Regions from separate parts of the Paenibacillus sp. E222 genome, predicted to be linked through region 2. Evidence: riboswitches for the same ligand, from Rfam matches in the RefSeq annotation. Region 2 holds a riboswitch; the other holds the start of a gene.
What was found. A riboswitch is a leader RNA that binds a small molecule or an ion and turns the genes downstream of it on or off. The one in region 2 is predicted to bind cobalamin.
Positions count from the first base shown of each region.

Region 1: another riboswitch for cobalamin. It lies ahead of HW560_RS31090 (ABC transporter substrate-binding protein); the one in region 2 lies ahead of metE (5-methyltetrahydropteroyltriglutamate--homocysteine S-methyltransferase).

Region 1 covers NZ_CP058552.1:6,954,766-6,969,968, forward strand. Annotated here, with positions in the region: gene HW560_RS31050 (L-cystine transporter) at 1-1,388, opposite strand, end outside; gene HW560_RS31055 (methyl-accepting chemotaxis protein) at 1,723-3,423, shown strand; gene HW560_RS31060 (cobyric acid synthase) at 3,645-5,186, opposite strand; gene cobS (adenosylcobinamide-GDP ribazoletransferase) at 5,259-6,149, opposite strand; gene cobU (bifunctional adenosylcobinamide kinase/adenosylcobinamide-phosphate guanylyltransferase) at 6,146-6,706, opposite strand; gene cobT (nicotinate-nucleotide--dimethylbenzimidazole phosphoribosyltransferase) at 6,703-7,833, opposite strand; gene HW560_RS31080 (ABC transporter ATP-binding protein) at 7,881-8,702, opposite strand; gene HW560_RS31085 (FecCD family ABC transporter permease) at 8,699-9,745, opposite strand; gene HW560_RS31090 (ABC transporter substrate-binding protein) at 9,742-10,743, opposite strand; cobalamin riboswitch at 10,942-11,079, opposite strand; gene HW560_RS31095 (histidine phosphatase family protein) at 11,244-11,891, opposite strand; gene cbiB (adenosylcobinamide-phosphate synthase CbiB) at 11,885-12,862, opposite strand; gene HW560_RS31105 (adenosylcobinamide amidohydrolase) at 12,913-13,725, opposite strand; gene cobD (threonine-phosphate decarboxylase CobD) at 13,706-14,854, opposite strand; gene HW560_RS31115 (lipoate--protein ligase) at 15,066-15,203, shown strand, end outside.
Region 2 covers NZ_CP058552.1:1,753,451-1,768,653, reverse strand. Annotated here, with positions in the region: gene HW560_RS07860 (catalase) at 1-1,089, opposite strand, end outside; gene HW560_RS07855 (winged helix-turn-helix transcriptional regulator) at 1,404-2,210, opposite strand; gene HW560_RS07850 (Fur family transcriptional regulator) at 2,186-2,581, opposite strand; gene HW560_RS07845 (GGDEF domain-containing protein) at 2,857-3,984, shown strand; gene HW560_RS07840 (aldo/keto reductase family protein) at 4,129-5,067, opposite strand; gene HW560_RS07835 (cellulase family glycosylhydrolase) at 5,272-6,918, opposite strand; gene HW560_RS07830 (LacI family DNA-binding transcriptional regulator) at 7,219-8,232, shown strand; gene HW560_RS07825 (histidine kinase dimerization/phospho-acceptor domain-containing protein) at 8,281-9,918, opposite strand; gene HW560_RS07820 (anaerobic ribonucleoside triphosphate reductase) at 10,291-12,252, shown strand; gene nrdG (anaerobic ribonucleoside-triphosphate reductase activating protein) at 12,249-12,758, shown strand; cobalamin riboswitch at 13,016-13,214, shown strand; gene metE (5-methyltetrahydropteroyltriglutamate--homocysteine S-methyltransferase) at 13,432-15,203, shown strand, end outside.

The DNA.
Region 1 (15,203 bases), 2.3 Mb from region 2:
ACGGCGGAATCCAGATCACGGCTTTGATCATTGAATGTATCCTGATCGTTTTCTTTCAAAATTTTGCTGGATACGAGACCTGCGGTCATCGAATCGTTCACGTTCAGCGCCGTACGGCCCATGTCGATGAGCGGTTCAACCGAGATCAGCAAGCCTGCCAAGGCTACCGGCAGGTTCATCGTGGACAACACGATCAGAGAAGCGAAGGTTGCCCCGCCGCCTACACCGGCTACGCCGAATGAACTGATCACGACTACCAGGATCAGAGTAATAATGAAATCCCAGCTCATCGGGTCAATCCCGACCGTAGGAGCAATCATGACCGCCAGCATGGCCGGATAGATCCCGGCGCAGCCGTTTTGACCAATCGTAGCACCAAAGCTTGCCGACAAGTTCGCAATCCCGTCCGAAACACCCAATCTCTTCGTTTGTGTCTCCACGTTAAGCGGAATCGCTGCCGCACTTGAACGGGAAGTAAAAGCAAAGATCAGTGTTGGCAGAACCTTTTTCACATACGTAATTGGATTGAAGCCAAACAGTGAAATAATAATCAGGTGGATGATGAACATAACGATCAACGCCACGTAGGAAGCAATGACGAATTTGATCAGCTTCAGAATCTCATCCGGGTTCGTTGTGGCGGTTACTTTCGTAATCAGCGCCAAAATCCCGTAAGGGGTCAGCCTCAGCACCAGCGTTACAATCCGCATAACCACCGCATATACCGCATTGACCATGCCGCGGAATGTTTCCGCCTGCTGTGGTTTTTTGCGATCCAATCCGAGCACTGCCACACCAATAAAGGCCGAGAAAATAACAACAGCCAGCGTGGATGTACGACGTTCTCCGGTCATGTCCGCGAATGGATTCGACGGAATGAACTCCAGTACTTGCTGTGGAATCGTCTGATCCTTCACATCAACGAGACGTTCTTCCATCTTCTGGCCTTGTGCAAGCTCTCGGTCTCCACCTTCGATCTCAATGGAAGTCAGATTGAAGCTCAAGCTCGTCACAATACTTACACTTGCGGCAATCGCTGTCGTGATGAGCAGGATTGCGATAATCGAAAGGCTCATTTTACCGAGATTTTGCTTGCCTTTCAGATTCATGATAGCCGAAATGATGGAAACCATGATCAATGGAATCACGACCATTTGTAACAAACGAACATATCCTGAACCGGCCAGATTAAACCAATCGACCGACTTGGTAATGATGTCAGAATCAGATGTGTAGATCAATTGCAGAATGACGCCGTATACGACCCCAATGCCCAAACCCGCAAACACACGCTTGGTAAAAGAAACATGTTTCTTCTGCATCCAGAACAGGACACCCAGAAGAGCGAGCATAACCACGACGTTCAAAATGATTAAAAAGGTATTCATCTGTATAAATCCTCCTCAGTGTGAGTAACCGGATATCCCGGTTTTCTACTCGCTCAAAAGCGATATCCAACAATATATCACATAACAAACTATTCTGGTAGGTATTAATTGATATTATGTAATATGCGTGTAACAAATTCATCTATTTCTGAAAAAAATACACTGAATCGTGAAAATTATTGTATTCAACCTCCGGTTAATTTTGTAATATAGGTATATCCGCTTATTCCCAAGTTTTCTCAACGTGAAAATTAGGCCTTTCTTCGTTGGTATTTAGTCTTACGATAACGGAAAAGCGATAATGTTAATGAACATGACGTGAAAGGATGATTCTATGTTTCGAAATCGCACCGTTGCCGGTAAAATCAGAGGCACGCTGTTCCTCGTACTGCTGGTTGCTTCCTTGTTGTTTAGTATCAGTTTCTATGCTGTCTCCATGAATATTATGCAGAGCTACGTGCTTCCACAGTTCGACAAGGTCCTGAGCACGTCCATTCAGGATATATACAAGAACACATCCGCTTCTAAAATTTTGCAAGTACAGAGTGGCGGAGCCGGATCTGAGGGTGCTGCACTGACTGTGGAATCCTATCTGGCTGGCAAAGCCAAAGAGCATAATTTGGACGGAGCCTACGTTGTGTCCATTCAGGATGGTAAAGCTGTCGTTGTCATCGCGAATACCTCCTCGGGCATGAAAGCCGGAGATGAAATTAAAGTAGAAACAGCAATGAATGAGGCCACTGAGAAAAAAGAAATGGAAATCAGCCAGGTTTATGCCGATTCCTTCGGTGTACATAAAGCAGCCTTTATACCGATCGCAGGAAGTAACATGATCATGGCTGTTAGCATGGATGCCCAATTCATTCAGGACAAGATTGCACAGATCTTCTGGTTGTGCCTCGGTATCACAGCATTGGTCTTTGTGCTCGGATGGCTCATCTCGACTAGCATGATCAAACGTGTAACCAAACCGATCATCAAGCTCGTTCAACATAGCAAACAGATATCACAAGGAGATTTGACTGCTGAACTTCAGATTAAAGGTAAGGATGAAATTGCACAGCTCGCTTCAAGCTTCCAGACGATGACTCATAATCTGAAAGAAATGATTAGCCGCGCCCTCTCTACATCCAATGAAGTTGTAGAAGGCTCCAATGATTTGCTCAAACGGGTAGAATCCATGTCCGGTATGGTGAAAGACTCCAGTCGTTCTGCGGAAAGTGCCGAGAAAGGCAGCGTAAGCATCGCTTCCAGCGCAGCCGAAAATGCAAGAGCCATGGAAGAAATCACACAAGGCATTATGCATATTGCTTCCTCTTCTGCCGAAGTATCGGAGCAGATCGGAGATGCTGCGAACGAAGCTGTTAACGGTAACCGACTGGCACAGGATGCCATTCAGCAAATGGAACGTGTTGGCCAGACCGCAAGCGAATCTCTGCGTTACGTCGAAACAATGAACGAGCGCTCGATCGCTATAGGGACCATCGTTCAATCCATTTTTGAAATCACGAAACAGATTAACATGCTGTCCCTCAACGCTTCCATTGAAGCAGCTCGTGCGGGAGAACATGGACGCGGATTCGCCGTTGTGGCCGGAGAAGTACGCAAACTGGCGGAGCAATCCAAGACAGCTACAGAGGAAATCTCCGATTACCTGGGTACCATCCGCGAAGATGCTGAACGTTCCGTTGATGCCATGAATCGTGTAACCCAAGAGATTGGATCAGGTACTCATGTGGTTCAACAGGCAGGCTCCGCGTTCCAGCAGCTTAACGAATTAATTCAGAACGTTAATCTGACCATTCAGACGGTATCGGCCTCTACCCAGCAAGTATCTGCTGGAGCTGAACAAGTCAGTGCTTCCGTGGAAGAAACGGCTCAGATCACGTCCAAGTCCCGTCAAAGCATGCAGGAGATTGCTTCTACAGCGGATCTCCAACTGAATGAGATGGATTCCCATTCCAGCACCGTACGTCATCTGCATGAACAAGCGGTAGAACTGCAATCCGCCATGAAGAACTTCAAAATAAACTAATCGGAATACCTTTAACCCATTATTTCCATTTTCGAATCAAACTTAACATTAGCTACTCAAATACCCCCATGCTCAGCATCGTTCCAGATTTCAGGGAACGTTGCCACGCATGGGGGTATTCTTTTGGACTGCATATTATATAAATTGAACTAATGTATATTTACACGCGCCACTCCGATGACAGAACAACCTTTCGATCGCTGTTACCCCGAGCAGTTTTTTTATTCAGGCGCCTGAACGCCTATAATCTCGTATACACGCTGCATATCCAATGAAGAACGTAATGATTCAGCTACACGGTCGAACTCCATTTCCTTGCGTTCACGTGCGCTGTACGTCTCCAGCAATGGAGAAAGCCCTTTTCCTTCACGCAGACCATTGAGCCATGAACGCCGGAACTGATCACTTTCAAACAAACCATGCAGGTATGTTCCCCACACTTTGCCGTCAATTGTGCCCCAGCCTTCATTGAAGGATTGACCTCCCGGATGGGCGATTTCGAACAAGGCCGTTACACGTTCAGGCTCAAGACACTCGGTAACACCCATATGAATCTCGTATCCATTAATCGGCAACGAGCTTGCTGCATCGCTTTCCTTGGGCAAACGAATTGGATGAAGACCGTGTACATGCCCGGAGGCTCTTACCGTTTGTTTGTTCTGCAGAAAGGTTGTCGATAGGGGCAGCCATCCCAATCCATGGGCTTCCTGTATCTGATTCGCTTCTACCGCAAATGGATCTTTGAGATGCTGACCGAGCATCTGATATCCACCACATATCCCTACAAGCTGAACATGTTCACGCTCCGTCTGGCTGGCAATCGCTTGCTCCAGTCCTGACGCACGCAGAAAAGCCAGATCTCCAATCGTGTCCTTCGTACCCGGAAGCAGAATGGCGTCAGGATGTCCCAGTTCATCAGGAGAAGTCACGTATCGCACACTCACATCCGGTTCTCGGGAAAGAGCATCAAAGTCTGTAAAGTTGGAAATACGCGGATAGCGAATTACCGCAAGGTCCAGCTCCTGCTGACCGGATTTGCCATGTCGCATGGAGTCCAGCACCACGGAGTCTTCCGCTTCAATCTGAATATCACTTATGTAAGGCAATACGCCCAATACAGGTATGCCTGTCCGTTCTTCAAGCCAGTCCAACCCAGGCTGCAGCAAGGAAAGATCTCCACGAAACTTGTTGATGATGAATCCTTTTACACGCTGAACCTCATGCGGCTCCAGCAGCTCCAGTGTACCTACAATGGAGGCAAAGACGCCGCCACGATCAATATCCGAGATCAGAATAACCGGAGCATCCGCCCAGCCCGCCAGATTCATATTAACGATATCCCGATCCTTCAAATTAATCTCTGCAGGACTTCCCGCACCTTCCATCAGCACGATATCATACGTCGCGCGCAACCGATTCAGTGCATCCATGACCGTTTGTTTGGCTTCAGGCAGGAAATGCTGCCGGTAGTCCCATGCACTCATCTGTGTAAGAGGCACACCGTGCACGACAATCTGGGAATGCATATCCCGAACCGGCTTGATCAGGATCGGATTCATATCCGTTGTTGCTTCAATGCCGCATGCCTCGGCTTGCGCCCCCTGGGCTCTTCCGATTTCCTTGCCGTCTTCTGTGACGTAAGAATTCAGCGCCATGTTCTGTGATTTGAACGGAGCCGGCCTGAAGCCATCATGCTTGAATATTCGGCATAAGGCCGTTGTAATCACGCTTTTTCCCACATCCGATGCTGTCCCTTGCAGCATTAATACGGCCGCCTTTTGTTCAGACGTTTGTGCAGCAGTATCTTCCACGTTCCCTCACCCCCGCTCTCCGCGTTATATCAAAAAGAATCCCTGCAACAAACTAAGTACCGTTAGCAGTGCGGCCTCAAGCAATTCATTCATGGCTCCATACGTGTCCCCTGTAAGTCCACCCAGCCTTTCACTGATACGCCCGGCAACGAATTTGCCAATCACATAACCAGCCAGTGGCACCACAATGATCGCTGCAACAGGATATAGCCACCATGGTAACGTCCCTAGTCCATTCTCCATTGCCAGTACCTGGAACATGGCTGTATCCGGCTGGAAGATCCATACCACTGCCCATGTGATCACACCTGCCAGAAAGGTTAGTCCTACCGCAGAGCTGCGTGCACGCTGGACTTCCTTTCGTTCACCCAAACCCTTGAACAGGACAGCGAGTCCGTCGTCCTTGCGTGCATTCGGCAAGGCCGCCATGGCATACACCATGAACCATCGGCTCCAGATCATCGGCAGGATGAGCAAAGCTCCATAGTCCCAATTGCCACGTGCGATAAAGTCAGCAATTAATGACGCTTTCATCATCAGCAGCAGGACACAGGCGATCACGCCCATGGCTCCCACACGGCTATCTTTCATAATCTCCAGCATTCGCTCACGGGATCGATAACTAAGCAGCCCATCTGCCGTATCCATCCAGCCATCCAGATGAAGGCCTCCGGTTAGCCATACCCATAACGTCAAGGTTAACACCGCTGCCGGAAACGATGGAAGCAGTGCACCCGTCAGGGCTCCACCCAGCCAGACGCATAATCCGATGACCGCACCAACCAGCGGGTAATACACCACACTCTCCCGCAATAATGGCGGGACGAAATCAAGCTGCATTTTTACCGGGAAACGGGACAGAAATTGAAAAGCGGCCGCAGCCGCATGTTTTTGTTCAAGATCGCCTTTACTCATAAACGATACTCCCTGCTTTTCAGCTCAATCGCAATACCCACTGTCACCAGAAACACTTCGCGGCAAATCGCAGCAACCCGCTGATTGAGAATACCCGCCAAATCCCGATATCTTCTGCCCAGCGCATACTCCGGCACAATACCGTCCCCTACTTCATTGGTGACAAGCACGAGCAGACCCGGGTACGACTGGATGGCCGCTACCAGTGCGTCCATATGATCGTACAGCACCTGTACCGGCTCATGTTCATGCGCTAACAGCACATTGCTGAGCCACAGTGTCAGACAATCCACCAGAACGGTCGGTGCAGACGTACCTGTATAGGACTCTCCCATTCGTGTAATTAATTCAGGCAGTGCCAGCGGTTCTTCCACCGTATGCCACAGATATCCTGCTTCATCCCGCTGGCTCTGATGCAGACGTATCCGCTCGCGCATCTCGTCATCATAAGCCTGCGCCGTAGCGACATACCAAGCCTCAGAGGATCGCTGCATACAGAGACGCTCGGCAAACGAACTTTTGCCACTTCGCGCCCCGCCCGTCACAAGTACACTCATGGGGATACCTCTCCTTGAACCGATGAATCAACAGATTCTGATGGATTCTCGGTAGGTAGAGTCTCCGTCGTACCACCAGATACGCCCGCACTTGCAAATGTCGCCATCTCATTCAGAATGCGACATGACGCATCAATTAGATGAAGACTGAGCACGCCTCCGGTGCCTTCACCCAGTCGCATGTCCAGATCGAGCATAGGCTTCAGACCCAGCTCACGCAGCAACGCTGCATGTCCGCTTTCATGCGATGTGTGGGAAGCAATCATGTATTCTGTACTGAGCGGAGCAAGCTGACTCGCAATCAACGCGGCGGCACTGGAGATAAATCCATCCACGACCACAGGGCATCCGTTTGCAGCAGCAGCGAGAATCACGCCTGTCAGTCCGGCAATCTCCAGTCCGCCCACTTTGCACAGTACATCGAGTGCATCGTCTGCATCCGGAGCATTTACGCTGAGGGCTTGGCTGACCACTGCGGCTTTGCGCTGCAATCCGGCATCATCCACACCTGTTCCCCGACCAACCGCTGAAGCAGGTGCTGTTCCGGTTAATGCACACATCACCGCTGCGCTAGCGGTTGTATTGCCGATCCCCATCTCTCCGGTCACAAACAACTGCGTTCCCTTCGCTACCTCGGTGGAAACCACTTCAGCTCCTGCAAGAATGGCCTGAATAGCTTCATCCCGGGTCATTGCAGCACCCTTCGCCATGTTGGCTGTTCCTTTGCGGACTTTGCGGGAGACCAGGTCCGGATGATCCAGATCGGCATTCACGCCGATATCCACACAGATCACATGAGCTCCAGCGTGGCGTGCAAGCACATTGACAGCCGCTCCCCCTGTTAGGAAATTCAGGACCATCTGCGGCGTTACCTCAGCAGGAAAAGCACTAATCCCTTCTTCAACCACCCCATGATCCGCAGCCATAACGATAACAGCTCTTCGATCAAAGCAAGGCCGAGTCTCACCGGTGATCCCCGCCAGACGAATAACCAGCTGTTCAAGCTTGCCCAGACTGCCGGGTGGCTTGGTCAATGCATCCACATGTGCGGAGGCCTCAGCTGCAACTGCCTCATGTGGACCCACGATCCGACCCATTAACTGTTCCAACACCTGTTCATTATTCATGCAGCCAGCACTTCCTTTATCAAAATATGGGGTCTCCCCCGATTCATTCATTTCTTCTCTCGTCTTAGCAACAGCTGTGGCAATCCATTGTCCGGATGATTCACCATGGCCGGACTCACCCGGAAGATCTCCCGAATGTTCTCTTCCGTCATCAGCGAATGGGGTGTGCCACTGCCTACACAAGTCCCTTCACGCAGCGCCAGAATATGATCACAAAATTGCGCGGCCAGGTTCAAATCATGCAGCACCGCCACAATCGTAATATGAGTTTTTTGACGCCACGCCGATAATAACTCCATGAATTGCAATTGATATTTGATATCGAGAAAGGTGGTTGGCTCGTCCAGCAATAATAGCCTGGGTTCCTGAGCCATGACTTTGGCAAGCGCAACCCGCTGCCGTTGACCGCCACTCAGTGCATCCAAAGGTCGTTCGGCCATGTCACTCAGACCCAACTCCTCTAACACCTTATCAACTATCGCTGCTCCATCCGACGGTTCTTCGCCAAGCCAGTTCTGGTAAGGATAACGTCCCATCTCGACAACATCCCTTACGGGATAAGAGATGGCCGGTAGTCCATCCTGCTGCAAGACTGCAATCATGCGCGACAGATCTTTACGGGTGTATGAGGAAATGTCGCGACCATCAATCTGTATGCTGCCAGCGTTCGGCTGTTCGGTTCCGGCAAGTAGCTGAAGCAGGGTCGATTTTCCACTGCCGTTTGGACCAACAACGCCCCACCATTCACCTGCTTTTACTTTCCAGTCCACCGCATGCAGAGCCCGATGGTTACCATACATTTTATCAGCTTTCGTGACTTCAATCATCGGCCGACTCTCGGTAGGGTCTGTTTTCATGAATGTACTCATGGCATCATCCCCTTCCGCAGCTTTTTGTTCCGATGCAGCAGATACGCAAAAAATGGCGCTCCAACAAAAGCTGTAACTACACCCAGCGGAATTTCGGTTGGGGCCAGCAATGAGCGTGCAATCGTGTCTGCCCAGACCATGAAGATGGCTCCCCCAATCGCGGACAAAGGCACCAGCAAGCGATAATCAGGTCCCACAATGAGCCGAAGAATATGCGGAATGACCAATCCGACGAAGCCAATCACGCCCGATACGGAGACAGCGCCTGCCGTAAGCAGCGTACCCACAGCTAACACCGACAGCTTCAATCCATCCACCTTAACCCCGATATGAGCAGCTTGTCGTTCCCCCAAGGCAAGCACATTCAACGAACGCGCACGGCTCCAGAGGAAAATCAGCCCCAGCACAAAATACGGGAAAAGGATGGCCGTATACGACCACCCACGCAGTGCCAGACTTCCCATCGTCCAGTATATAATTTCATTGATTGTCTGCTTCGACATGGTCGACAGGAAGGAGACGACTGCTCCCAGGAAACTTTGCATGACGACGCCAGCCAGAATCAGGCTGTGTGTAGGTATTTTGCGTCCCTCACGAGCGAGGGCCAGCACAAACCACAATGTGACTACTCCCGTCAGAAACGCGACCAGTGGCAGAGTCCAGATCCCAATCAGTGCATACTGCAATCCGAAAAAAATCAGAAAAGCCGCACCTACCGATGCACCGGACGATACGCCCAGGGTAAACGGATCAGCCAGAGGGTTACGAAGAACCCCCTGGAATCCAGTTCCGGCAATCGCCAGCGATGCACCTACAAGCACGGCAAGCAGTACACGTGGGAATCTGACCTTCCATATGATCTGTTCTGCTGCTGTATTCCAGTCAGGAACAATCCAGTCGCCCAGCCAGGGAATGCGATGAAGCAAGATGCCCGCAATGTCCAAGGCAGGCAGGGCAACCGAACCGATGCCCGTGCAGATGAGCACGGTTAACACAAGCAGCACAATTCCGGCCGTTCCGTACACTGCCAGCTTTTTACTCATTTGAACAGATCAGGGTAGATCGCTTTGGCTACTTCTTTCAGACCTTGGGTTACCCGTGGTCCCGGACGGCTCAACAGGTTGGCATCCAGACCGATGACTGCATCGTTCTTCACAGCCGTGATTTGATCCCATCCGCTGCGTGCTTTGATGATTTGATCCAATGTTTTGTTATCTTCCACTACATCGTTCGCATACAGAATGACGTCCGGATTAGAAGCAATAATGTTCTCTTCATTAATCTGGTTCCAGCCAGTCAAGTCGGAAGCTACGTTGTTACCTCCGGCCAGTGTAATCAATTCATCCATGAATTCACCTTTACCCACAGTCCAACCTGGGGAGAATTCAACATATACTTTTTTCTTCTCTTCCGGTTTAACTGCCTTCACAGCTTCAGTTACATCAGCCACATCTTTTTTCATCTGGGTGATGATCTCCTGTGCTTTTTCCTGATGATCCGTGATTTTACCAAAAGTTTCAATGTTGTTTATTACATCATCCACTGATTTAGGATCTGTTTTGAAAATCGTAATGCCCAGATCACGCAGTTTCTTCACCGACTCTTTGCTCATTGAGATACCTGTAAATACGATATCTGCTTCAGCCGCAATGATCGACTCTTCATTAGGCTTGGATACTCCGCCCATTTTCGGTTTTGTTGTTGCTGCTTCCGGATAATCGTCATAGTCGGATACCCCTACGATCTGCTCGTCCAATCCGAGTGCGAACAGGGATTCCGTTTCAGCCGGAGATACGGATACGATTTTGGCTGGTGCTTTGTCAAAGGTAAACGATTCACCCGTAGCATCTGTAACCGTGAGTGGATATTGTGTTTTGAGATCTGTCTGCGCCTGTTCCTGGGATTGCTCCTGTGCAGGTTGTGAGGTTCCTGTACCCTCGTTCGTTGTTGTTGTACCACAACCGGCCAACGTCAGTGCCAGCATCGCTGCGCTCAGCAGTGACGCTACGCCTTTCCATGTCTTGAAATTCATTGTGTTCATTCTCCCCTTCTCTATCCATTCTAGTGAGTAGTGCTCCTGTCCCAATTCCGCTTGAATTTGTGTTCCGAAAAAATAAAATCCCCAATCCTTGGTCAGAATCAGGGATGACGTCTCGCATGTGGCGATCTGCGCATGGTCAGCTTGGCGCTGTTTATGCACAGAGAACTGCCCGAAACGCTGTCCTTTCCTCGAAGGAACACCGGTTTATACGTCCAGGGCAGGTAACCTGACTTACAGGAATTCATCCTGATTTACAGTGGCGGGACCGTGCCGGATTTACACCGGCTTCCCTATTTCACCCGTATGCCGTTCATCGCCTCATATAAAAGCATGAAACATTCTGCATGCACGCGGGACCCTTGGTCGCTAATATTGTTTAACCATTCAAGTGAGCATCGTGCATCCTTGGTAGAGCTTGTTGCGCCTCCATCGATGATGCACTTGCTAAGTCACACTTCTGTTGTGATTATAGGTTATATTGTACATCCTTACAACCCGATTTACGGAAAAGTCAATCTGGTTCCAACCCAGCTCTCCCCATCGCCATCCAGCCGGATTTTGATCGCTTGTCCTGGTATTACCTGCGTATCCCAAAATCCTTGATCTGGAATGAGACGTGATACCATATAACGAATAACACCGCCATGCGTAATTACGGCTACCTTTGGCACGTTTATGCTGCGAGAGTGCAGTATTGGTGAAAAGGACATCAGACTCTCTTCCAGAAATGAATCAATCCGCGCGGCAAATGCTGTCCAAGGCTCGCCACCCGGTGGCGTTACCTCCTGCGGCGCATCAATCCAGTCTCGGTACTGCGGATTGTCCTTGAGCTGATCATAGGTCAACCCCTCCCACTGACCAAAGTTGATCTCCCTTAGTCGGGGATCAAGCTTGGCCTTTCCCATTTGGGGCGATGCAATGTGTGTAAGTGTCTGCTGACAACGCAGCAGATCACTGCAATACAGAGCTTCGCATGTGATATTGCTGAACTCTTCGCGCAGCGAAGATAGCTCCTGCTCTGCTTCAGGCAGCAGTCCGATGTCGGAATACCCAAGATATCTTTTTTCCAAGTTCCACACCGTTGTACCATGACGTATCAAAATAATCTCACAGCTTTGCATGCCGCCATGTCCAGCTTCTATTACCATAACAGTGTACCTCCAGCAGACCATATCCCTAAGGTGAGCAACCAACATAATATAACAAAAGAACCTGCCGACCAGAACATAAGCCGTGTTGTTCGTACAATATCTTCTGCTTCCATCCGTCTTGTAGGATCGCCCATATATGCGCGAAATGAAGCCACGCCGTGATATACGTTATGTCCACCAAGTCTTATACCCAGCGCTCCGGCCACCGCTGACTCGGGAAAACCGCTATTCGGGCTTGGGTGCAGTCGTGCATCCCGGGACACCATGCGTGCTGCCCCTCTGGCATCCAACTTCATGAACCAGGCTCCCATAATTAACAGCAAGGCAGTAAGACGCGCGGGAATCCAGTTGGCCCAATCATCCAGACGGGCAGACGCCCAGCCGAGATGCAGATATTTTTCATTTTTATAACCCACCATGGAGTCCAGTGTATTCACCGCCCGATAGGCCATGGCAAGTGGTGCACCACCAATCAGGGCATAGAACAGTGGAGAGACGATTGCATCCACGATATTTTCCGCCACAGTCTCCACCGTTCCCCTCACAATCTCCGGTTCATCCAGATGAGCCGTATCACGTCCTACAATCATACCCAGTGAACGTCTCGCCGCAGGCCAATCCTGTTGACTTAAATGGCGGTAAACTTCCATACCTGCATCCTTCAAACCTTTCGAGGCAATGGTGGTTGCGATCAGCACCACTTCTGCCACAACTGCAACAACGGGATGAATAAGACCCAGCACATAGATTAATCCCCAAGTCAGTGCAAAAGAACCGCCTGCAATCAAAAGTGGAAATAAAACGCCAGCTCTTTGGAGTGCCTGTTTCGAATCCACCCGCGACCTTATCGCTCGCTCCAGTGCAGAGATGGCCTTTCCCATGCCAATCACCGGATGGGGAATCCAGCGCGGATCACCGATGCAGCGATCGAGTATGTATGCTCCTACAATAATCCAGGCTCCAGCCATTCCCGTCCAGATCGGCCAGGAAGCCCATTGATGCAGCAGAGATGTCATTGCTATTTATTCCTCTCTTTCCACTCCTGCGCGGCTTGCAGGCTTTCCATTATTGTGTCATACACCAGCCTGCCGATCGCTGCACCCATGACCGTAGCCGTCCCTGCGTAACTGATGAGCGGTTTATCTACTCCAGCCTGGCTGACCGCGAGTACGATGGCATCCGTTGTTGTTCCGGTTGCAGGCAGACCATTCTCTGAATCCATCACACCGAAATCAGCTAACGCAGCGGCTTTCGCCTCTACCGCAGTCTGAATGGCATTCACCATCGCTCCAGCAGTCATACACCCATTCATCCACAACATGATATTGATCGTACCGGGAGTATAGGTTGAAGACGAAACTTTCCCAATTTTCTGGGACACCGTCCCATTGCTCATCTCATTCCCCGCAGCATCGAACACGGTTCTTGCAGAACCTGCCCGTGCAGCATTCGATACCCCTGCTGTAGTGCAGCAAAGCAAACCGAATTCATCACTTTCGTATTCCTGGATCGCTGTGTGCTCCAATCGAACGGCAGTCAGAAGACCGGCACATTGTTCCTGCTGCTCCTGCCATTCACTCAACAGCTCGGCAATATCACGTGGTGGATCGTCACAGCGATAATGTCTGTCCACATAGATGTTGAATATACGATCCAGTTCAATCATGCCGCCCCCATACACAGCACTGGAAAGTGCTGTTACAACAGAGGGACTGGACGCTTTAATATGCCGTTCATGTGCAGAGACGTATAATCCCGGCCATACAGAAGATCTGTATTCGTTCTGGTCCTTTTGTACATGGGAGTAATAATTATAGAATGGCAGTGCCATCGCTTTGTCCCCCTGCCTCTAACCCGGTTGTCGGATTAGGCGTAATTACATTTCCTATTGTTTCCAGCAAACGTCCATTAGCCTCCGCGTCCTTGACCGCAAAACGTACATGTCGTTCCCCAAGTCCGGGATACATCGCGCAGCTTCGGATCAGTATTCCCCGTTCTCCGAGAGCAGCCTGCATGGATGACGCTGTCCACGGTTCTGGAAGAGCTGCCAATATAAAATTTGCTTCCCCTCGTGTAACCTCACACCCCAACGCTTCCAGACCTTCCGTTAATCTCTTTCGTTCGTGTGACACCAGTGCCAATGTCTCCTGTTCAAAATTTTCCCCACTGCGCAGACAGGCTTCTCCTGCGATCAGTGCAAGCCCGTTCACACTCCAGGTGACCTGTTTCTCTGTCATGGCGCGAATCAGTTCAGGACGCCCCATCGCATAACCCAGACGCAGGCCTGGAATCGCATAAAACTTGGTCATCGAACGAATGATGATCACTTGCGGATACTCTTTCAATCTGGATGCAAGCGATTGACGCTGTGATTCAGGAATAAAATCGATAAATGCCTCATCGACAACCAATATTGTGCCTGTTGTCTCTGCTTTACGAGCAAGCCGTTGCAGAACTTCGACCGGATACTGTACCCCATTGGGGTTGTTGGGCTGTCCAAGGAAAAGCAGGTCCACCCGCTCTATCAGCTTCTCAATATCTTCCGGTTCTGCTCGCCAGTCCAGTTCTTCCCGTCCTTGAACATGGTGGACTTCTGCTCCAAATTGTCTGGACAAAGCACTGTACTCTGAAAAACCGGGCTCTACCGTACCGACTCTGCGCGGCGCGAGTCCAATTAAGATTAGAGCCATATTTTCCGCCGCCCCATTGCCAACAGATATGTGATCCGGGGTTAAACCCAGTCGGTCACTAAGCAACATTTTGAACGCCCGATGGCCCGGATCAGGGTAACGAAGTACCGTATGTAATCCTTGTTTCAGAGACTCCAGCACTTCCCGAGGTGGACCCAGAGGATTAATATTTGCGCTAAAATCGAGGAAATCCGCAGGATTCCCTCCAAAACGTACAGCGGCCGTCTCCACATCACCGCCATGTCCAAAAACTTCAATTAAACCGGTCATCCTATCCGTCATCCTTTCTGCATGTCCTTTTTATTATGGATGTCGTGGCAGGCAGGGGTCAATCCTGTTTTGGCTATTTAAGCCCTTTGCGGCTTCAATTTCTTTGTGTCCTTTCGACAATTCGTTTACAATAGAGAAGGAATTTCGATTCCGCAAAGCATCACTATATAAGGGATATACATCCCTCACATACATTAATGGAGGAATGACCATGCTGTTTGTTGATAACCAGGGCATTACAGATCCTTCTGTAAACCTCGCCATTGAGGAATACATTCTGAAGCATCTGCCGATGGATGACAGTTACTTGCTGTTTTACATCAACCGCCCGTCCATTATTATCGGAAAA
Region 2 (15,203 bases):
ATGATTGCGAACCGGAGCATAAGGGCAGTTCACCGGAATCTGCAAATAGTTCGGTCCAAGCCGGTGGCGCTGTGTATCCGGATAGGAGAACAGACGGCCTTGCAGCAATTTATCCTCAGAAGGCTCAATCCCAGGCACCAGAGCACTTGGTGAAAAAGCTGCCTGCTCCACTTCTGCGAAGAAGTTCTGTGGATTACGATTCAACGTCATGGTTCCAATCGTCTGGAATGGCAGTACATCTTCCGGCCAAGTCTTGGTTGGGTCGAGCGGATCGAAGGCGAAATCATCCATCTGCTCCGGCTTCAACAGTTGTACCTGCAGCTTCCACTGCGGGTATTGGCCGTTTTTGATATGCTCGTGCAAATCCCGGGTGGCATGGTTGAAATCCTGTCCTTGCACCTCAGCCGCCTCTTGACGCGAGAAGCCTCGTACGCCTTGAGCCGATTCCCACTTGTATTTCACATAATGGACTTGCCCCTGAGCATTAATCCATTTGAAGGCGTGTACGCCGAATCCATCCATTTCACGATAACTTGCTGGTGTGCCGAGATCGGAGAACAACCAGGTCATCATATGAGTCGACTCGGGAGATAGTGTCATGAAGTCCCAGTAGCGTGCAGGGTCCTGGATATTCGTATCCGGCGCAGGCTTCAGGGAATGAACCATATCCGGGAACTTTATGGCATCACGGATGAAAAAGACGGGTAAGTGGTTCCCCACAATATCATAGTTCCCTTCCCGGGTGTAGAACTTCACGGCAAATCCACGTGGATCACGTGCTGTCTCCGGTGAACCTGTACCGTGAATGACGGTCGAGAACCGCACCAGTACATCCGTCTCAGTGCCTGGTTCTTGCAAGAAGTCCGCTGTTGTATAAGCCTTCATGCTCTTCTCCAGTGTAAACACGCCATGTGCACCGGCGCCTCTCGCATGAACGACCCGTTCCGGAATACGCTCACGGTCAAAGTGTGCGATCTTCTCAAGCAGATGATAATCCTCAAGTAATGTGGGGCCTCTTCTTCCTGCGGTACGGGAGTTTTGGTTGTCACCTACGGGTGCGCCCTGATTGGTTGTCAAGCGTTCTGTCATATCTTTATCCTCCTTATGTTGGTCTCATGCCTGCTGTATATACTCTATTAAAATCATATTCACCATCGGTTTAAATATACATTTAGACTTGATCTAACTGTTAAATTGATTCTAACATGTCCCACTTGCCTCTTGCATGAGGTTCGTATGAGATTAAGATGAGTTTCTTGCCCGTTTCATGAATGAAACATGAACATCAGCTTGGAGAAAAATGAGCGTTGATCCATTCCGAATGGTTTGATCTACTCTATCTATTGGATATACCCGCATAGGAGTGACATGAACAGCATCATGTGTGCACAAAAAAAAGCGGACTAATCCGCCAGGCGGTAGCCCACTCCTCTTACCGTTACGATATATTGAGGCGAAGCCGCGTTATCGCCAAGTTTTTTGCGCAAGCTTTTGATATGAACATCCACCACATTGCTTCCACCCGTAAAATCAGTCTCCCAAATATCGCTGAGCATCTCCTCACGGGAAATCACTGCACCTTTGGCATCAATCAGCTTCAGCAGCAGATCATACTCTGTCTTGGTCAGGTGAATGCGGTCATTATTCCGGTGCACGCTCATCCGCTCACGATCCAGCCATAAATCCTTGAACCCGATGCGTTGGCCTTCCTGTGGAAGAAATCCGCGTTTCGGTGCTGCAGGGCTATTACCGATCATGCGTTGCACACGATACAACGCTTCCTGCGGACGTGCCGGCCAGACCAGTAATTCCTCCTGAAGCATCGGGCCACTGGCACTGCCAATCATCTTCTCCCCCACCAGATACAGACAGGGTGTTGCATGTTCCGCTTCACGATTCAAACGGCTGCTGATGCCCGCAAAAGCATCAATCGTTCCAGCAACAGACAGGTCATAGATCAACAGATCAAATACAAGCCGTTCATGCAAATCAGGCTCCCAGCGGTGGAACACCAGCACATCGAAGCAGCTATCCGTAAGTGCCTTAACCAGCTCATGTACTTGGCCGGGCATCGGACTGATCAGAATGACCCGTCTTGTAACCGGGCAATTATCCACAAGAGGAGTTGGATCTGTCAGGGCAGGCTTGACCCGGAGCGGCAAACGACGACCGGACAGGTTGATTTTTACTTGACCCGTTTGTTTCTGCATTCCGCGCAGACACCTCCAAAGACCACATGAGCGTGATCAATCGCATATCCGGTTTCCTCCGCGACTTGCTTCATCCATTGCGGAGGAACTTCCGTCATGACTTCATCCACCTTGCCGCATACTTCACACATAATATGTTGATGTTCGTCCATGCGGGCGTCATAACGACTGGCTGTCTCGCCCAACTTGAGCTCTCGAATCAATTCTTTATCTGTCAAATATCGGAGCGAATTATATACTGTACCATAAGCCAAATTATAACCTTGCTCCACCAGACGGTTCATCACTTCTGCTGCCGTTGGATGGTCTTCCGAATGACGGACTACATCATAAACAGCTTGACGCTGTATCGTCAGATTTAGAGTTCTCACCAGCAATTCTCCTTTATTTACCCATTCAATAGTATATAAGATGACACAGCAATCTGCTGATTGCTATGATTCCCGGAAATATCAAAATCAATTTTGATTTAGATTAAGTATAAATCTCATTGTATAATGAAGTCAATATCCGACTATTTTATTCATGAATAGCGATAACCAAGGCTCTTCTCCGTATCCACCTCTCCCATTTGGGATAATATGGTTCGCTACTAGACTGCTTTTCAGCTAAAATATAGTAATGTGCGCTAAAGGGGGGATGCTGGTTGCTAAGCACGTTTTTTGTCAATCTCTGTGTTATGATCACGTTCATGTATGTGTCCGGAATCGTAGCCAAATTCTATCGTATCCGTGTTCCCTTTCCCTCAATGCGTATTCAGATGATTGGTGGTCTGCTGTTCGGGATCTATGGAACTGTACTGATGAACTATTCCTTTCCTTTGAATGAAACGACCATTGTGGATTTGCGTCATTTGGCTATCGTCACAGCAGCCGTATATTTAGGAGGACTGGCTTCTGTCATCTCGGGGCTCGTCATTTCCATCCTGCGTATTGTCATGTTTGGAATGTCCTCTGCTGCCATCGATGCAGCATTTGTCATGACAATCATCGGATTGTCCGGTGTATATTTTGCCTATGCTCCCTGGTCCCGATTAACCAAGATTATTACCATGAACCTGCTGGGTATGACGCTGATCTTTGTGATCCTGATGCTGAATACAACCAGCATGAACTCATTAATGAAAGTATATCCGTTACAGATGACCATTTCTTTTGTCGGTGGAATCTTTATCTATTTCATCGCAGAATTCATTAATAAATCCAATGAGATGTTGTTCCTGCTTGAACGAAAAGCAACCACAGACCATCTTACCAACCTCAGTAATCGCAGGCAATTTGAGAAATCACTTGAGCTTGAACTGGAACGGGCACGTGAGTACAAGCAAAAACTATCGCTATTGGTCATCGACATTGACCGGTTCAAAAAAGTAAATGATACCTTCGGCCATACTTCAGGTGATGCGGTCCTGAAACAGCTCGGACAATTGCTCATTGAGCATTCCCGTTCGGCGGATATCGTCTCTCGAAACGGAGGCGAGGAATTCGCTATACTATTGCTCGATTGTGGTCATCATCAGGCCTTGGCCATTGCCGAGTCAATCAGACAATCGGTTGAGAAATACCATTTCGCTCTGCCTGATGGCAATACAATCCGGCTGACCATCTCGATCGGAGTCGCTGTTTTTCCAGATCACTGTGACGACCGGGATGATAACGATTTCTTTGAACAGGCAGACCGTGCATTATATGAAGCCAAGAATACAGGCCGAAACCGGGTATGTGCCATTCCGCTGCGTTCCAGGTCACTCCCCGGCCGCCAAAGCCCATTCTAATCTCAAACCCAAAAAGGGATGTCCCCGCAGCCTGTTCGGCTTGCCAGGACATCCCTTTCTTCTCTCACCCATTTTGCAATCATTCAACTCAACTCGCTTACGGGTACAAAAGCCACCTGTGCGGCCGAGTTTGACTGAGTTTGCTTAAGCTAAGATTTGTTCGATTTCTTCAACGATGGCAGCATCCAGCTTCACGCCGGAAGCGGCTGCGTTCTCTTTCACCTGTTCAGGGCGGCTTGCCCCTACAAGCGCACTCGAGACGTTATTCTGGCGCAGAATCCACGCCAGAGCCAATTGACCGACCTTCAGGTCCAGCTTGTCCGCCACTTCAATCAACTGGCGAACCTTGCCGATCCGATCAGCGTTAATTTTCCCTTCATCCCAGCCAAGCTTCGCTGCGCGGCTGTTCTCAGGAATATCGGACACCGAAGTGTATTTCCCGGTCAACAAGCCTTGCGCCAGCGGGGAGTAGACGACTTGTCCAATACCTTTACGCTCACCCAGCGGAATGATTTCACTTTCAATGTAACGGTCAAACATGTTGTATACCGGCTGGTTCACCACGATATGATCCAGCAGCAGGCGATCAGCGGTACCCAACGCAGCTTCCATCTGTGCCGCGGTCCACTGACTAACACCTACGTAGAGCACCTTGCCTTGACGCACCAGATCGTCCAGTGCTCGCAGTGTCTCTTCAATCGGTGTTTCGGTATGATAGCGATGGCAATAATATATGTCTACATAATCAACACCCAGCCGTTGCAAGCTGGCTTCGCATTGTTCCTTAATATGTTTACGGGATAACCCTTGGTCATTTGGACCGTCACCCATTTTGCCAAAAACCTTGGTTGCTAGCACATATGAATCGCGGGAATACGCTTTCAACGTCTGCCCCAGCAGTTCCTCTGCTGCACCCCGCTCGTACACATTGGCTGTATCGAAAAAGTTGATACCTTCATCGAATGCGGCTTCAATTGATTTCACCGCGTTTTCACGTTCCACATATCCTCCGTATGTCAGCCAGCTACCCAGGCTGATCTCGCTTACTTTCAGTCCGCTTCCACCCAATCTACGGTATTCCATTGAATGCACATCCTCCTCTAAACTGATTAATGATGAAGTTCCCTTTCTATTGTATCGTATTCGGCTCGGATTAAAAGGGCTTTGGTGAAGAATTTGGCAAATAGATAAGGTTGCATATGAAAAGCTCCGCTGCATGAGCGGAGCCACGATGCACATTAAATATTACCTAGTCACCACATTCTAATGAATGCACGCTAGTTTGACTTAGTTAGCTGTTACGATAAATTGTTCCCATGCTCCGCCCACGGCGTTACGATTGGCGTACAGCACGCCCCCGTTATTCAGATCTGCACTGACATATTTACCGTTCGCCACGGATTTAAAGGCAACCAGTCCCCCGCCCAGCTCTTCACGGGTAAACTTCTCCCATGTAGATGGATACGTGGCTGAGGCAATCAAGCGCCCGCCATTATTCAAATCAGCTTGCACATATTTGATATTGCTCATCGACAGCAAAGATACCGTTCCATCTGAATTCTGGATGATTTTGAATCGTTCCCAATGTCCGGCAGTGTCCCGATTGGCTACCAGAGCATCTGCACCGCCATTCTCTGCGCTGACAAAAGTGCCATTGGCGTTGGCTTTCAGACTGGACCATGTCTCTGTGAAGGGAGCCGTTCCCGTATGCTTCTTGACCACATTCTGGAACGAGGTATTAGAGGCAAAGTTCGCCGTTGTGAACTTGCTCCATTTGGAAGCAATCGTTGCCGCGCTGTCCGTATTCAGGTTAGGTGCCGGATTGTTGTTATTATTGTAATAGCCCCAGGTTCCGCCCCCTTTAACCTTATAACTCCAGTTCGTCCATGAAGCATTCAGTGCATTCAGACCAGACAGCCACTTCTCGGTCAGATCATCCTGACCAAACGAGAACTCGCCCGCTAACACCGGAACGTTCCAATTCTTCTGATAGGACGCCATATCCTTCAGCCAGCGATCCATCTCCGAATTGGTCAGATCCCAATTGTTATAATCCGTGAATTGATAATGATGCGTCTGATACATCACATTCGTCCAGCCATAAGTTGTTGGTGGTGAAGCTGCCCACCAGTCGAAGAATGCCGCGATGATGATCATGTGATCGGCATCCTTGGCACGGACGGCTTTGTACATCCGGTCATAGAAATCCATTTTTTGTTTGATTTGAGCTGCATTTTCACCTGTTCCCATCGTTACGAGAGGTTCATTGAGCAGGTCGTACGCGGCAACGGTTGGATTGCCTTTGTAACGTGTCGCCATCCGTTCCCAGATCTGAATCGTCCAGTTCTGGTATGTAGAGTTGGTCCACAGTTGGTTAGAATTCTCCTGACCGCAGGAATGCCATGGACAGGCTGCTCCCGGTGCACCGTGCAGATCGAGAATGACATACAGGTTCCGTTTGCCCGCTTCATCAATCAGCCAATCCAGCTTGCGGAACGTAACCGAATCAGGCTTCATGACACCGCTGGTGTTCATAAAATCCTCCCAATAGATCGGCACACGCACAACGTTCATGCCCCAGCTCTTGATGTTATCCAGATCACCAGCCTGAATCCAGTTGTCCTGATATCCATTGATCAGGCTCTGTGCACCCGATTCTCCAAAACGATTCGTCAACGTGCGACGCAGCGTGTATTCATCTACCGCGCCGGATGGCGTCATCCATTCTTCCTGCAGCAGCCACCCACCCAAATTTGTTCCACGCAGGTTTACCACGCTGCCTGTACCCGAATTATTACGGACAACTGTCCCGTTAGCCTTCAGGAAATCCCCTGGTCCAAAAGCCGCACTTGCCTTCGGTGAACCTACGGCCGAAACCAGCAGTCCAAGCAGCAGACAGCTGCACAATAGCATGATGGTGCTCTTCTTCAACATGTTGACGCCTCCCTTAAATGGTCATATTTTGAGGTATGACTGAACCAGGATGCAGCACTCACGACGAGTAACGTAATGCTATAGAAACAGCGGGTACGAGCGGTACGATCCAAAGATGACCCCGCTATTTATCACAACCAAGGGATAGTGAAATCGATTACATTTTGTTGAACGTTAAACCCTTTATTCCTGCACTATCCCAATTATTGTTTCAATCGGTTATAACTTGTAATCGTTTTCAATTGGAATTATAATGAATTTGAATTAATTGTCAATCACTTATTTGGAGTTGTGAAGAATATGGATGTCAAAATCATTGATGTAGCTGCCATTGCAGGTGTGTCCCCGGCAACCGTATCGCGGGTCATTAATCAGCACAGCAAAGTTAGCACCAAAACCAAAGATAAGGTGATGCGCGCCATCGAGCAATTGGGATATCACCCCAACGCAGCAGCCAAAAACCTTCGTTCACAGAGAACCATGACGATTGGCGTCATCGTTCCGGACATCAACAACTCCTATTATGCCGAAATTATCAAAGGCATTGAGAATATCGCCTACGCCCGACACTACAAGGTCATTATATGTGATGCCCATAACCAGAAAGAGCGAGAAGTTGATTATCTTAATTTACTGCTGGATCGGACCATAGACGGTGTTATCATTATCACGCCCATGCTGGCGGATGAGGAATTATTCCAGCTTGCAGATAAAGGCTATCGCATTGGCATCGTTGGCAAATACATCGAACATGATCAGATCCCGTGTATATATACGGACAACGTGAAATTCTCCCAGGAAGTTGTTCAGCATCTCGTTGAGGCCGGACATCGAAATATCGTTTTCTTAAACGGTTATCCTGAAGCGATCGACAGCTATGAACGACTTGAAGGTTATTTGAAGGCCCTGCGCAATCACCAGATTCCGTTCCGTCCCGAATTGATCGAGAATGGGAACTTTAATGAGGAAGGCGGGTACGAGGCTATCAAAAGACTGTTTAACAAAGGCCTGTCCTTCACCGCTGTATATGCGGCTAATGATGAAATGGCTCTAGGCGTTTACAAGGCATGTACGGAATACGGAATACGCATTCCCGAGCAATTGGCTATCGTAGGTGTGGACAACAATCGAATCAGCAAATACATCCATCCTACGCTAAGTTCGGTGAACCAGCCCAAGTATACGATGGGAGCCATTCTTATGGAGAAGATGATTGACACGATGAATACGAATGAATTTCAGGACAAACGTGTCTTTAAAGTCGACTCAGAGCTGCTTGTTCGAGGGTCCTCGTCCTTCAAAATAACAACATAAAGCGCACCCGTGAAAGGTGCGCCTAATTTAAACTATGTTCTCATGTTTTTAATGCACAATGATGCTTAATGCATTTAACAAATCAGCCTGCTTCACCGGCTTGGTCAGGACCGCATCGAAGACTTCCGCTTCATGCGAATCGATATGCATGCCATACGGAATCAGAACAATAACTGGTGAATCTGTAACCAGGCGTTTCAGCTTGTGTACAAAATCCACAGCGCCGCCCTCCAGCAGTCCCATATCCACAACAGCCACGTCCGGTTTAAAGCCCCCCTGAATCCAGTCGTACGCCTCGGTTGTAACCGAGGTCATGTGCACATCCATCTCCCATCTGCGCATCAGGGATGAGGCCCCTTGCAGAATGTCAGGATCCTTGGCAAGCAGCACCTTTTTGCCCTTCAGTCGATGCTGAATATTGGCAAGCTGAGGCAGTTCCCAATGTCTGCGGAGCGGCAGTCTAATTTCGAATTCTGTCTCCTTGTCGCCCATACCATGTACCTGAATACGCCCATTCATAAGGATGGCAAGATTCTGGCTGACCGCCAAACCGAGATTGGTCCCTACCAGCTTCTGTGTACTTATATTTCCGTCCAAACTGTTAAATGATCTAAGCTTTTTGTCCGAAGACAACATGCGGCCAGTGTACTTCACATGGAGTAGAAGCGTACCCGCCTCTTCTGTATCTCCACCAGCTACGGTTGCCGTAACCAATACGGAGCCTGTCCGTGTTGAATCTAGGGCATACTGCATGACATGGGCCAATAGTTGTCCGATCTTTATTTCATCCCCGACGAAAACCTGAGATACGTTCAGATCAAGGTTCAAACCCAGCTCAATGTTCTTGCTCAGCGCCAGTCCCGCGTAGAGATAAACGGTATTTTCAATCGTGGCGACCAGATCGAATGGATCATCATGCACAACCGTTTGGCCTGCGTCATTGACGTTAAAACTCATCATGTTATTGAGCAGGGAGAGCAGAATGTTCCCGCTGGTTTCGATCATATTCACATATTCTATCTGCTCGTCCGACATATCCGGTGTACGCATCAGATCCGTTAATCCCAGAATGCCGTTCAGCGGGTTACGAATTTCGTGGCTCATCAGCGACAGCATCTGTGTCTTGGTCAACGCCTCAGACTCCGCACGTTCCTTCTCTGCCTGCAATTGCTCTTGCAGTTGCTCCGAATGACTCAGCTTCTGTTCCTGAACTTGCAGCGTATCTTCCAGATCCACGACATACCCGAGAAAAACGGCCATGGCTTGCAGTGTTTTCATATCCGTTTCACTAATCACATAATCGGGATCATCCATGAGGCAGATCGTGCCGAACGTTTCCCCTGACCTCCGCATAATAGGAATCCCCACAAAGTAACGATTGCCCAGTCCGCTTGTTACGTCCATGGTTTTCGTAAGAGGATGTTCACATGTATCCGTAATGATCAGACTGCTGCCCTTATCTCTTAAGACCAGGCTGCAGTATGACGCTTCAAATGGAAGTTTACTACCTTTGGCGACCAACTCTTCCTCGCGGTTAAAAGCTTCCATAATAACATTGGTCACTCCATCGTTCGTGGCAACAAAAATGGTGTTCACTTTTAAGATGCCGCTTAATACGTCTACAATATGGGACGCGGCTTCCTGTATATTTTCATAGAAGCCCCTTGTAACACCTACCGTTCCCATGATTCACCCCTCTTGTCTTAGCTGCATTTTCAATTCATAGTGCACTGTATGATTCAATCCATTAACGAGGGTTCAAAAGTTGCGAAAAAGTGGTCACAACCTATACATATATAAAGTTTTCTATCTACTTCTAAGCATCGTCAACTGTAATTACACGGTAAATAGAAATTATACGCTTACCCTCCAGCTTTGAAAACCTCTATCATTCTGAGCGATGAATCATGACGAACGATCAGCCACTCACATGTGATCATTATCACACCAAAATAACAATATATAGTTTATAAATGGATAAAGAAACTCTACATGTAGTGTTCAATGAATGGACATTATCCCATACATTTCAATTTTATTATTTTAGGAGGAACTGACATGAACATGCTTGAGTATGCCTCTCCACCGGCATCCGACCTGCTATCTGACCTGGGAAGACGAATTATAGGTGCTGAGGACGCCGATACGCTAAGGGAGAATGCCAATCTGAACGGAGACTCGTTCAGCGGCAAGATGAGCAGGCTCGGTTCGGAGACCGCCAAGTGGCATGCTCTGCGTCATGTACTGCCTAAGGAACTCGCGCTAGCTGTAGAGAACGGGGATCTGTATGTACACGATCTGGATCAGTATGCTCTTGGAACGACTAACTGTATCTTTATTCCGTTTGATCGGCTGCTGGCCTCCGGATTCAATACCGGCAACGGTTCGGTTCGTACCCCACAGACGATCATGTCTGCCATGGCACTGGTCGCCATTATTTTTCAATCCCAGCAGAACAGCCAGTACGGCGGTGTATCCGCCAATAAAATCGATTGGGATCTCGCACCTTATGTGAAGCGTTCGTTCCGTAAGCATTACCGGAAGGGGCAACGTCTGTTTGGAGAGAATGACCGAATTGAGGATGAGCAGCTGCATCTGGATAGTGATGAAGCGAAGAAGAAGTGTGCACGAGCCTTTGCCTTTGCCTGTGAAGAAACGGAACTGGAGACCGGGCAAGCTGCGGAGTCCCTGATCCATAACCTGAACACCATGAGCAGTCGTGCTGGCGGACAGATTCCGTTCACTTCGCTGAACTACGGACTCTGTACTTCAGCCGAAGGTCGACTCGTATCCCGGTCGTTGCTGGAAGCGACCATTCGTGGACTTGGTAACGGGGAAACACCCGTGTTCCCTCAGCATATTTTCCAATGCAAGCAAGGAATTAACCAATCGGAGGGAGATCCGAATTACGATCTGTTCCGGCTTGCTGTGACCTGCTCCTCACGGCGCATGTATCCGAACTTTGTCAATGTGGATGCTTCCTTCAACCTGCCCTATTATCAACCGGAAGATCCCGATACGATCATTGCGACGATGGGATGCCGGACACGCACACTGGCTGATCGCTTCGGACGCAATCGTCAGAGCGGCAAAGGCAATCTGTCCTTTAACACTATCAATCTGGTCAAGCTCGGCATTCGATATGGAATCTGCCAGGGCGCAAGAGCCATCGCTGACCGGGCTGGCTTCTATACGGCGCTGGAATCCGTCATGCACAATGCTACGGATGGACTGCTGCACAGGTATCGAATTCAGACGAACCAGCCTGCCAAAGCATCGGACTTCATGATGCGGGAAGGGGTATGGGAAGGCGGTGAACACTTGGCTCCGAATGAACCGGTAGCCGATCTGTTGAAGCATGGTACGTTATCCCTTGGTTTTATCGGGCTTGCGGAATGTATGACCGCTCTATATGGCCGTCACCATGGACAAGACCTGCATGTACATCGAGAAGCCTTGAATATCATTCGTACGATGCGAGAGTTCTGTGACCGGATGAGTGAGCAGCATAACCTGAATATCACCTTGTTCGCTACGCCCGCTGAGGGTCTATCCGGCAAATTCACCAAGATCGATCGTGAGCGATATGGCGTCATTGCGGGGGTCAACGACCGGGAATACTACACCAATTCATTTCACATTCCGGTCTATCATACGCTTCCTGCCTATCGCAAGATTGAGCTGGAAGCTCCCTTCCACTCACTATGTAATGCCGGAGCGATCTCATATGTCGAACTCGACGGGAATGTAAGGGCCAATACCTCCGCTTTCCAACGAATCGTGCAATTCGCGCTGGCCCAGGACATCGGGTATTTCTCCATTAATCATCCGATTGACCGCTGTCCGTCCTGTGGCTATGAGGGCGTTATTGGAGATGTATGTCCCGGATGTGAGGCTCATGAAAACCATGTACATTTCCAGCGGCTGCGCCGGGTGACGGGATATCTGACCGGTGACTATAAAGTGCGCTTCAATGCGGCGAAGCAAGCCGAAGTGAGAGACCGGGTGAAACATCAATGAATCTGTATGGTTACATCCCGGAATCGGTGAATGAGGGGCCTGGCCTGCGTGCCGTGTTGTTCATCAGCGGATGCCGCCATGCCTGTCCGGGCTGTTTCAGCCCCGGCTCATGGAGCTTCCGTGCAGGGGAACCATTTACGGAGAAGCAGCAGCAGCAGATTTTGCATGAAGTGTCTTCGCATCCCTTGCTGGAAGGGGTTACGTTATGCGGAGGTGATCCTTTTTTCTCTGCCGCAGCATGTGCCTCCTGGGTTCGGCAGCTTCGGGCTGCTCGGCCTGATCTGACCGTATGGGCCTACACGGGGTTTGTGTATGAGGAGCTGATAACAGACCCGTCACGGACGGAGTTATCCCGGCTATGCGACGTCATTATCGATGGACCTTATATTGCAGCTGAGCGTGATGTATCACTTCCTTTTCGCGGCAGTCGTAATCAGCGCATCATCGATGTTGGGGCAACAACGGCTCGCCAGACCATCGTTACTGTGCAGTTAGATGCATGGTAACGATTTTTTTATTTGAGGGGAATCAAGCACAGCGTGGGAGATGATTTGCTTCATTTTAAGAATGCCAAATCTACCAATATATCTAGGATTCATAGAGTATTATTTTATTTCCGATCGGATTAATGATATATGTTGCAAGCCCTTAGGTTATCGTCTATGATTGGTAGCATAAGAGCAAGTATACGACGATTGCAGCATGATACAAACTATCATCTATGCTTGGTCACCAATTTCATAGCCGGAGATGTGTACGCACATTTCTGCACACGGAAACAGGTGCCGACCGCGCTGCATGCGTGGTCAGGCTTAAAAGGGAAGCACGGTGCAAATCCGTCGCGGTCCCGCCACTGTATACGGGGAGTCTATGCATATAATCCACTGGGGTAAACACCGGGAAGGAATGCATATGGCCATGATCCGCAAGCCAGGAGACCTGCCTGTTTCGACAGCATCGCATGACCTACGGAAGATAGGGAGGTGTTAGAGCAGCCGCTACAACGACTTATAGCAGGTGTTCTTTCCCATTCTATCTTTGTGCACAGTCGTCATTCATGATGCCTGTTTCTCGGGGGTATGGAATCGGAAGGAATGCCTTTTTTTGATGCTTTCAAATGAAACACAACACAATAGCTTCAACCGGATGATCATCATTATTAATGAGGAGGAATTTTACATGTCGCAATCACAGCAACAACAGCCACAAGTACGGACAGGCAACCTCGGTTACCCCCGCATCGGTGCGGGACGCGAATGGAAAAAAGCACTGGAGTCCTTCTGGGCTGGCCGAATCGATGAATCCACGCTTCATCAGGAGCTGACCTCGCTTCGGTTGCAGGATCTGAAGAAACAGCAGGCACAGCAGCTCGATCTGATTCCTGTGGGCGACTTCTCCTATTATGATCATATGCTTGACGTATCCGCGATGTTTGGCGTCGTTCCTGAGCGCTTTAACCATGCAGGCGGACCGGTATCCGTATCTACCTACTACGCCATGGCCCGGGGTAATGATGAGGCAACCGCCTGTGAGATGACCAAGTGGCTGAACACCAACTATCACTACATCGTACCTGAGATTCATAATGATACTGCATTTGCATTGCTTGAAAATAAACCCCTTGCCGCCTATCGCGAAGCGAAGCAGGAGCTTGGGCTGGAAGGTAAACCGGTTGTGGTCGGTCCGTACTCGTATGTACGGTTCGCCAAAGGCTATGACGCGGAACGCTTTGCAGAGATCGTCACACGTCTCGTTCCAGTGTACGCCCAGCTTCTGTCTGAGCTTCAGGCAGAAGGCGTACAGTGGGTACAGATCGACGAGCCTGCTCTGACGCTGGCTGTCTCTTCCGAAGATGAAGCCTTGCTGCAACAGGTGTATGCTGCCTTGGCACAAGCTGCACCGGAGTTGAAGCTGCTGCTTCAAACGTATTTCGAATCGGTGGAAGCTTATCCGGTCGTGACAGCTCTGCCTGTTGCCGGAATCGGCCTGGACCTGGTCCACGGCTATGAAGGCAACTTCACCAGCCTGCGGGAGCATGGCTTCCCGCAGGATAAATGGTTGGGCGCCGGTGTCATCGACGGGCGCAACATCTGGCGCGCCGATCTCGCAGAGACGGCGAAGCTGCTGGAGCAGGTAGCTGAATTCGCAGCCGAAGGCAAGCTGATCATTCAGCCTTCCTGCAGCCTGTTGCATGTACCGGTTACTGCCGCTCAAGAGAGCGCGCTTGATCCGGTACTGCGCAATGCCCTGGCATTTGCCGACGAGAAGCTGGAGGAAATAGCGACGCTCGGCACGTTGTTGTCCGGCGGTGCAAAGCAGGCGGACCAAGCAGCGGCTTTGGCTGAAGCCCGCCGCCGCGCCCAGGCAAGCACCGAAGCGGTGCGCCTGCTGAGCGAGTCCGAATCACGGACACGCCTAAGTGGTGCGCCTGCAGGGGTGCATGCTGATGAGCAGCTGCTCCGAAACGCGTCATTCCAGGAGCGACGCGAATTGCAGCAGCAAAAATGGTCGCTCCCGCTGCTGCCAACCACAACCATTGGCAGCTTCCCGCAAACGGCGGACGTGCGCAAAGCACGCGCACTCTTCCGTAAAGGGGAATGGAATGCGGAGCAATATGACGCCTATGTACGTGAACAGATCCAGGAATGGATTACCATTCAGGAGGAAATTGGTCTGGATGTGCTGGTACACGGTGAGTTCGAACGTACCGATATGGTTGAGTTTTTCGGTGAAAAGCTGACTGGATTCGCCTTCACCAAAAATGGCTGGGTACAATCCTACGGCTCACGCTGCGTGAAGCCACCTGTAATTTACGGAGATGTGCTGTTCAATGAACCGATGACGGTGAAAGAAACAGCCTATGCCCAGACACTGACCAGCAAACCGGTGAAAGGAATGCTCACAGGTCCGGTAACGATCCTGAACTGGTCCTTTGTACGCTCGGATATTCC